DNA from 2 places in the Frigoribacterium sp. CFBP 13707 genome. Region 2 is predicted to be linked to the other one. Evidence: predicted binding sites of a transcription regulator. Region 2 holds the regulator's gene; the other holds the start of a gene.

Region 1 (4,698 bases), on a different contig from region 2:
CCCCGGGTCGCCCGCGGCGACGCCGTCGACGACCTCGAGGCCCTCGCGGCGACGGCGCCCGCCGACGCACGTCTCGTCGTCGTCTCGACCGGCACGCTCGTCTACCTGCCGGGCAGACGACGACAGCAGTTCGTCGACACGGTCCGGGGGCTCGGCGCCACCTGGGTCTCGTACGAGCGGATCGGCCTGCTCGACGACGTCGGGGCCGTCGACCCGGCCCTCGTCGAGCGCACGTCGGCCTTCGCGGTGCTCGCGCTCGACGGACGGCCGCTCGCCGTCGGCGACGCCCACGGCACCCGCCTCACGACCGTCGGCTGAACGGGCCGAACCGCGCCCCGCCTCCCCGGTCACGGCCCGCCCCGACGTTATGGTGACCAGGATCGAGAGGGCGGGACGTGACCGACGAGGGCAGCAGGGGCACCGGCGTGCGCGCGGGCGCGTTGTCGACCCTCGACCGCGCGATCCTCGACCTGGAGCAGTCCCCGCCGGCCACGCCGGGCCAGAAGGAGGCGCTGATCCGGAGAGAGCTCGGGCTCGGCGTCGCGCGCTATCAGCAGTTGCTCAACTCGCTCATCGACCGACCTGCTGCACTGGCCTACGCGCCCCTGGTGGTCGGTCGTCTGCAGCGCCTGCGCGACCAGCGCGCCCGGGCCCGCGCCGACCGTTCGTTCGGGCCCACGCCCCGCTGACCCGGAAGACCACGGAGACCATGCCGAAGTACCCCCGCGACCGTTTCGACGAGGTGCCCCGCGACCTGGAGAGGGTCGGGGCGCACCGCTCCGAGCCCCGCCGGGGGCGCGGCTGGGTGGTCGTCGCCTGGGCGGCCCTCGCCACCGGCCTCCTCGTCGGCGCCGGGGTGGTCGCCCTGGGCGTCCTCAACGACAGCTTCCAGTTCGTCGCCCCCAGCGCGAGCAGCTCGGCCGAGGCCGGCGACGCGACGACCGAGCCGTCCGACGAGGCGACCGACGGCGACGGGGCCGCGACCGACGGGTCCACCGACGCCGCCGGCGAGACGCCCGCCGTGACGCCGACCCCGACGGCCACCGCGGCCGACCCCTCCGACGTGCCCGCCTCGACGACGATCGCCGTGCTCAACGCGACGACGACGAGTGGCCTCGCCGGCCGGGCCGCGACGACGCTCGACACCGCCGGCTGGACGGTCGGCAGCCAGGGCAACGCGCCCGAGCGCTCCGCCACCTCCACCGTCTACTACGCCACGGCCGCCGACCGCGCGGCCGCGCTCGGCGTCGCCGAGTCGCTCGGCATCGACGCGACGCAGCAGAGCACGGCCTTCCCGGGGGCGACCATCACCGTCGTGCTCGGCACCGACTTCTCGTCGTAGCGGGCGAGCGCGGGGGCGGTGCGACCGGGGCAGGGGCCCCGCTCCGCGCCTCCTCGGGGGCTTCCTCGTGCCCCTTCTGTTTCGGGCGTGTAAAGGATCGGGCCGACGGGCGCCCGCGGGTTCGTTCTGCGGCCTTCGGGGCTGTCGTCGGCGCCGGGGGCCGCACTAGCATCTGGTCTTGGTCGCCCCCTACGGCCCGCCCGCCCCGCCCCGAACGAGCGAGGCTGCACCGTTCGGGTGCGCAGGCCACTGCGTCGACCCGGCCCCGGCACCGACCGGCCGCCGTACGAACACAGCAAGGGGAGCAGCACCATGGCACACGGGACCGTCAAGTGGTTCAACGCGGAGAAGGGCTTCGGCTTCATCACGGTCGAGGGAGGCGGGCAGGACGTCTTCGTGCACTACTCGGCCATCGACATGAGCGGCTACAAGGTGCTCGAGGAGGGCCAGGCGGTCGTCTTCGAGGTGGGCACCGGGAGCAAGGGGCCGCAGGCGGAGTCGGTGCGGCTCGCCTGAGCTCCGCCCCTCGGCCCCTCGGCCCCTCCGACACGACGCCGTCCGCCCTCCCGGGGCGGGCGGCGTCGTCACGTCCGGGGGCTCGCCGTGGGCCTGCCCGGACGGCTTGCACTCACAAGGTGGGAGTGCCAGAATCGCTCTGGCACTCGCCGCAGGTGAGTGCCAAGTACCTCTGCTTCATGACGTCCGGGAGGGACGAGTAACACATGGCTAAGATCATTGCTTTTGACGAAGAGGCCCGTCGCGGCCTCGAGCGTGGCCTGAACATCCTGGCCGACGCGGTGAAGGTCACGCTCGGCCCCCGCGGCCGCAACGTCGTCCTCGAGAAGAAGTGGGGCGCCCCCACCATCACGAACGACGGCGTCTCCATCGCCAAGGAGATCGAGCTCGACGACCCGTTCGAGAAGATCGGTGCCGAGCTCGTCAAGGAGGTCGCCAAGAAGACCGACGACGTCGCCGGCGACGGCACCACCACCGCCACCGTGCTCGCCCAGGCGCTCGTCCGTGAGGGCCTCCGCAACGTCGCCGCCGGTGCCGACCCCATCTCGCTCAAGCGCGGCATCGAGAAGGCCGCCGCCGCGGTCTCCGCTCAGCTCCTCGCCGACGCGAAGGACATCGAGACCAAGGAGCAGATCGCGGCGACCGCCTCGATCTCCGCCGCCGACCCCACCATCGGTGCGCTCATCGCCGAGGCCATCGACAAGGTCGGCAAGGAGGGCGTCGTCACCGTCGAGGAGTCGAACACCTTCGGCACCGAGCTCGAGCTGACCGAGGGCATGCGCTTCGACAAGGGCTACCTGTCGCAGTACTTCGTCACCGACCCCGAGCGCCAGGAGGCCGTCTTCGAGGACGCCTACGTGCTCATCGTCAACTCGAAGATCTCCAACATCAAGGACCTCCTGCCGATCGTCGACAAGGTGATCCAGTCGGGCAAGCAGCTCCTGATCATCGCGGAGGACGTCGACGGCGAGGCCCTGGCCACGCTCGTCGTGAACAAGATCCGCGGCATCTTCAAGTCGGTCGCCGTCAAGGCCCCCGGCTTCGGCGACCGTCGCAAGGCGCAGCTGCAGGACATCGCCATCCTCACCGGTGGCCAGGTCATCGCGGAGGAGGTCGGCCTCAAGCTCGAGAACGCCACGCTCGACCTGCTCGGCCGTGCCCGCAAGGTCGTCATCACGAAGGACGAGACCACGATCGTCGAGGGTGCCGGCGACGCCGAGCAGATCGCCGGCCGCGTGCGTCAGATCCGCAGCGAGATCGAGGCGACCGACAGCGACTACGACCGCGAGAAGCTCCAGGAGCGCCTCGCCAAGCTCGCCGGCGGCGTCGCCGTCATCAAGGCAGGTGCCGCGACCGAGGTGGAGCTCAAGGAGCGCAAGCACCGCATCGAGGACGCCGTCCGCAACGCGAAGGCCGCCGTCGAGGAGGGCATCGTCGCCGGTGGTGGCGTCGCGCTCATCCAGGCCGGCAAGACCGCCCTCGCCGAGCTGCAGCTCGAGGGCGACGAGGCGACCGGGGCGAACATCGTCCGTGTCGCGATCGACGCTCCCCTGAAGCAGATCGCCTTCAACGCGGGCATGGAGCCCGGCGTCGTCGCCGACAAGGTCCGCGGCCTCCCGATCGGTCACGGCCTCAACGCCGCGACCGGCGAGTACGTCGACATGATCGCCGCCGGCATCATCGACCCGGCCAAGGTGACCCGCTCTGCCCTGCAGAACGCCGCCTCCATCGCTGGTCTGTTCCTGACCACCGAGGCCGTCGTCGCCGAGAAGCCCGAGAAGAACCCGGCCCCGGCCGGCGACCCCACGGGTGGCATGGACTTCTAGTCCGCACGGTTCCACGCTCAAGGGCGGTTCCCCTCCGGGGGAGCCGCCCTTCGGCGTTCCCGGGGTGCGCCCCGTGTGCCCGTCCGCTCGGCGTCCGCCCGGCCTCCCCGCGTCCCCCGGCCTCTCCGCGTCCGCTCGGCCGCTCGGGTCGGGGCTCGTGATCTGAGAGTGATCCTGGGCCACGGGCTCTGCGGCACCACGTTCTCGGGGGCTGTCGCCGTGAACTCTCTCGTTCTGGGCATGCAGGAGGGCTGCCCGTGGCCGCGGAAGAACGCGAGCGATCCGTCCGCCGCGGACCAGATCACGGGGATCCCCGGCGTTCGATCGCCCGATCTCTCTCAAATTACGACGTGGCGGACGTCGGGTGAGCGGGGCGGGCGCGCCGGGGGACGCGAGCCGGGAGGCGGCGGGCAGGCCGGAGGCGTGCAGGGGCCGCGAGCGGGACGGAGCGAGGGAGGCGCGGGCTAGGCGACCGGGACGGAGCGGCGGAGGCGGGGGCTACGCGAGCGTGACGGAGCCGGGGGAGGCGGGGGCCTGGCCGGGCACGCCGGTCGCCGGCGTCTCGGGCGGGACGCCGTTCTCGGGGAAGAGCGGCAGGGCCACGCGGAAGGTGGCTCCGCCCCCGGGGGTGTCGAAGACGTCGACGCTGCCCCGGTGAGCCGCCACGATGCCCGACACGATCGCCAGCCCCAGGCCCGAGCCTCCGGTGTCACGGGTGCGCGACGAGTCGGCGCGCCAGAAGCGCTGGAAGATCTTCTCGCGGATCTGCGGCGGGATCCCCTCACCGTGGTCGACGATGTCGATCGTCGCCACGCCCCGGCCCGGGTCGGACTGCACCACGAGCTCGATGGGGCTGTCGTGCTCCGTGAAGCGCATCGCGTTGCCCATCAGGTTCGTGATCACCTGCCGCAGCTTGTTCTCCTCGCCGAGCACGACGGCGGGCGCCTCGGGGCCGTGGCCGGCCGTGCCGTCACCGGTGCCGGCGGCGGCCTCGTCGGCGGCCCGCGTGGCGCG
Region 2 (4,698 bases):
CCCAGGGCCTCATCGCCTGCTTCGTCGCCTCGCGGGTGATCGCGCGCCAGCGGCTCGTGCCCTTCGCGACCTTGGCACCCTCCCAGCGCGACACCGACCGCGACGCCGACCAGGGGACGACCTCGTCGACGCCGAGCTCCGTCGCGGCCTGGACGGCGAGCTCGTCGCGGTCGCCCTTGGCGAGGGCCTGGGCCAGCGCGATCCGGACGCCGGGCCGAGGATGCGCGGTGACGGTCGCCGCCACCAGCGACAGCCGGTCGCCGGTCGCCTCGGTCACCTCGCCCCGCACGACCGTGCCGCGGCCGTCGCCGAGCGTGAGCTGCTCGCCGACCCGCACCCGGCTGACGGTGACGGCGTGCCGTGCCTCGGCGCCGGTGACCGTGACGGTCGAGCCGGCCACCGCCTCCGTCAGGTCGTCGACCAGGTAGAAGTGCGCCACGATCAGAAGTTGAGGAACCGGTCGCGCAGCTTGCCGAACAGGCCCTGCTGGAACTGCGACAGCTCGGGCGCCTGCTCGCGACGGCCGGCGGCGAACTTCTCGATCAGCTCGCGCTCCTTGTGGCTGAGCTTGGTCGGCGTCACCACCTGCACGCCGATCTTGAGGTCGCCGCGGCCCGTGCCGCGGAGCTTCGTGACCCCGCGGTCGCGGACGGTCAGCACGTCGCCGCTCTGGGTGCCCGGCTTGAGCTCGATCTCCACCGCGCCGTCGAGGCCGTCGAGGGTCGTCTCGGTGCCGAGGATCGCGTCGGACATCTGCACCTCGAGCGTCGCCAGCAGGTCGTCGCCGTTGCGGCTGTAGGTCTCGTGGTGGCGGACCTTGACCTCGAGGTACAGGTCGCCGTTCGGGCCGCCGGCCTGGCCGACCTCGCCCTGCCCGGGCAGCTGGAGGCGGAGGCCGGTGTCGACGCCCGCGGGGATGTCGATGGGGATGGTGCGGCGGGCGCGGACGCGGCCCTGGCCCTGGCAGGTCGGGCACGGGTTCGGGATGACGGTGCCGTAGCCACGGCAGGTGCCGCAGGGGCTGGAGGTCATGACGTTGCCGAGCAGCGAGCGGACCTGGCGCTGGATCTGGCCCGAGCCGTGGCAGATGTCGCAGGTCTGGGGCGAGGTGCCGGGCGCGCAGCAGGACCCGGAGCAGGTCTCGCAGAGAACTGCGGTGTCGACCTCGATGTCGCGCTGCGTGCCGAAGACGATCTCTTCCAGGTCGACCTCGAGGCGGAGCAGGGCGTCCTGGCCGCGCTCGCGACGCGACCTCGGCCCCTGGCGCTGACCCCCGCCTCCCCCGCCGCCGAAGAAGGCGTCGAAGATGTCGCCGAAGCCCGCGGCGCCGCCGCCCCCGCCGAAGCCGGTCTGGGGGCCGAGGTCGTAGCGCTCCCGCTGCTGGGGGTCGCTGAGCACGTCGTAGGCGTGCGTGACGTCCTTGAACCGCTCGGACGCCTCCGGGCTGGGGTTCACGTCGGGGTGCAGCTCGCGGGCGAGCCGGCGGTACGCCTTCTTGATCTCCTCCGGGGTCGCCGAGCGGTCGACTCCGAGCACGTCGTAATGATCTGCCACTGGTTCTCGTCTGCCTCTGGTGTGCGTCTGCGCTCCGCGGGGGCCGCGGGGCGGATGTCTGGGTGGGATGTCTGCTGGTCGTGTGTCGTGTCTGGGGGTGGAGTCGGTGGTCGGGGCCGCAGGCCGGCGCCGGCCCTCGTCAGCGCTCGGAGAGCAGGGACGAGAGGTAGCGGGCGACCGCCCGGACCGCCGCCATGTTGGTGGAGTAGTCCATGCGCATCGGGCCGAGCACGCCCAGGCGGGCGATCTCGCTGCCCGACGACGAGTAGCCGCTCGCGAGGACGGACGCCTGCGAGAGCCCGAACGACTCGTTCTCGCGGCCGATGCTGGCGGCGACGTCGACGGCGTCGAGCTGCATCTCGCCGAAGAGCCGGAGCAGCGCCACCTGCTCCTCGATGGCCTCGAGGACGGGGTAGAGGTTGCCGCTGAAGTCGTCGCCGATGCGGACGAGGTTCGCCGCGCCCGCCATGACCAGGCGGTCCTGGCGGCCGGTGGCGAGCTGCTCGACGAGGCTCGCCACGAGGAGCCCGACGGTGGCCGCGCGCTCGGGCGGGTGCTGTGCCGGCAGGTCGGCCAGCGCGGTCGCGGCGGCGCTCAGGGCAGCCCCGCCGACGAGGGCGTTGAGCGAGGAGCGCAGCTCGCCGAGGAAGGACTCGTCGACCGGCGCGGGGAGCTCGACGACCCGCTGCTCGACCTGGCCCGTGTCGGTGATGAGCACCGTCATGACCCGGCGCTCGGCGAGGCTGACGAGCTCGACGTGGCGGACGCGGGCCCGCGAGAAGGAGGGGTACTGGACGAGGGCGACCTGGTTCGTCAGCTGGCTGAGCAGGCGGACGGTGCGGCCGAGGACCTCGTCGAGGTCGGTGGAGTCGCCGAGGAAGGTCTCGATCGCCTGGCGCTGCGCGGCGCTGAGCGGGCGGAGGTCGGCGAGCTGGTCGACGAAGAGGCGGTACCCCTTGTCGGTGGGGACGCGGCCGCTCGAGGTGTGCGGGGCCGCGATGAGCTCCTCCTCCTCGAGGAGGGCCATGTCGTTGCGGATCGTCGCGGCGGAGACGCCGAACTGGTGCCGCTCGACGATGGACTTCGAGCCCACGGGCTCGCGGGAGGCGACGTAGTCGTGCACGATGACGCGCAGCACCTCGAGCCCTCGTTCCGAGACCACCGCACACCTCCTCATCGCACCACGGGCCCGCCGCGCCCCGGGGGCGTCGACACGGACCGGCTGGCACTCGCCGTACCAGACTGCCAATGCTACGCCACCGGCCTGGCGGCACCTACTCGCGCCGCGCCTCCCTGTCCTATGCTCGGCGTGACGGACACCGGACCGCGCGGTCCGGTCGACGCCCTCGGGCACCGACCCCTCCAGGGCGGGAGGCCGTCACCTCCGACCACGACGAACCAGGTGAGCAGATGACCGACACCCCGCCCGCAGAGCCGCACGACCCCTACGCCAAGCAGCCCGGCCAGGGCGGCCCGGCCGGCCAGCCCGGCCCGCCGCCGTACGGCCAGCAGGCACCCGGCCAGCAGGCGCCGCAGGGCGGCCCGCAGCCCTACGGCCAGCAGCAGCCCTGGGGGCAGCAGGCCCCGGGCGGCGGTGCCGGCTACCAGCAGGCCGGCCAGCCCCTCCGCCCCGAGGACGAGAAGCTCTGGTCGACGCTGATCCACGTCGGCGGGATCCTGTTCGGGTTCATCCCGGCGCTCGTCGGCTACCTCGTGCTGAAGGACCGCGGTCCGTTCATCCGGGAGCACACGCGTCAGGCGCTCAACTTCCAGATCACGATGACGATCGCGAGCGTGGTCGGTGCCCTGCTCTGGATCGTGCTCGTCGGCTACCTGATCTCGGCCGCCGTCGCCATCGTCATCCTCGTCTTCAGCATCCTCGCGGCCCTGGCCGCGAACAAGGGCGAGTACTACAAGTACCCGCTGACGATCGAGTTCATCAAGGCGTAGCCCGCCGGCGCGACAGCGTCGCCGCACCCACCGAGGCGCGTCTCCCCCGGGGAGGCGCGCCTCGCGTCACGCCGGGAGCAGCCGGCTGACGACGGCGTCGGCCATCAGGCGCCCGGTGCGCGTCAGCTCGACACGGCCTGCTAGGGCGGCGCGGCCGTCGATCCAGCCGTCCGCGATGAGCCCGGCGACCGCCGCCCGGCCCGTCGCGTCGAGGTCGCTCGTCGGCAGGCCGTCCCGGGTGCGGACGGCGAGCAGCACGCGCTCGACCCGGCGCGTCTCGTCGTCGAGGGTCTCCCGCCCCGCCCCGGGCGACTCCCCCGCGGTCATCCGCTGGGCGTAGGCGGCCGGGTGCTTGACGTTCCACCAGCGGACGCCGCCAACGTGGCTGTGCGCACCGGGCCCGACGCCCCACCAGTCCTGGCCCGTCCAGTACGACAGGTTGTGGCGCGACCGGTGCTCGACGCCCCTCGACCAGTTGCTCACCTCGTACCAGTCGTAGCCGGCCTCGGCCAGGCGGGCGTCGGCCAGCTCGTACATGTCGGCGGCCGCGTCGTCGTCGGGCTGGGCGACCTCGCCGCGGCGGATCTGCCGTGCGAGCTTCGTGCCGTCCTCGACGATCAGGGCGTAGGCCGAGAGGTGGTCGGGCTCCTGGGCGAGCGCGACGTCGAGCGACCTCGTCCAGTCGTCGAGGGTCTCGCCCGGCGTGCCGTAGATGAGGTCGAGGCTGACGTCGAGGCCGGCCTCCCGCGCCCAGGCCACGACGAGCGGGATCCGCTCGGGGTCGTGGGTGCGCTCGAGCGTCGCCAGCACGCTCGGCACGGCCGACTGCATGCCGAAGCTGACGCGGGTGAAGCCGGCGGCCGCGAGGGCGCGCAGGTACTCCGCGTCGACGCTGTCCGGGTTTGCCTCCGTCGTGACCTCGGCCCCCGCCTCCAGCCCCCAGGTGTCGACGACGGCGTGCAGCATCGTCGCGAGGTCGGTGTGCGGCAGCATCGTCGGGGTGCCACCGCCGAAGAACACGGTGGAGGCGCGGCGCGGCGGCAGGCCCGCCCGCTCGAGCACACGGCCGGCCTGGGCGACCTCGGCCACCGCCTGCGAGGCGTAGTCGTCTCGACGGGCCCCGCGCAGCTCGTCGCCCGTGTAGGTGTTGAAGTCGCAGTAGCCGCAGCGGACACGGCAGAACGGGACGTGGAG

The links. Region 2 encodes HrcA, which represses chaperone genes, less so after heat shock. Its sites were predicted from a motif close to TTNGCACTCGNNNNNNNCGAGTGCNAA; they were not measured.
Region 1: the regulator HrcA is predicted to act here: its motif matches at 1,998-2,024, upstream of groL (chaperonin GroEL).

Annotation. Positions count from the first base shown of each region.
Region 1 covers NZ_JACYVL010000001.1:530,254-534,951, reverse strand. The annotation lists gene IFT45_RS02380 (DUF2332 domain-containing protein) at 1-318, shown strand, start outside; gene IFT45_RS02375 (DUF3263 domain-containing protein) at 396-689, shown strand; gene IFT45_RS02370 (LytR C-terminal domain-containing protein) at 710-1,342, shown strand; gene IFT45_RS02365 (cold-shock protein) at 1,655-1,858, shown strand; gene groL (chaperonin GroEL) at 2,065-3,684, shown strand; gene IFT45_RS02355 (cell wall metabolism sensor histidine kinase WalK) at 4,183-4,698, opposite strand, start outside.
Region 2 covers NZ_JACYVL010000002.1:652,658-657,355, reverse strand. The annotation lists gene IFT45_RS06770 (16S rRNA (uracil(1498)-N(3))-methyltransferase) at 1-439, opposite strand, end outside; gene dnaJ (molecular chaperone DnaJ) at 442-1,554, opposite strand; gene hrcA (heat-inducible transcriptional repressor HrcA) at 1,694-2,716, opposite strand; gene IFT45_RS06755 (DUF4870 domain-containing protein) at 2,965-3,504, shown strand; gene hemW (radical SAM family heme chaperone HemW) at 3,571-4,698, opposite strand, start outside.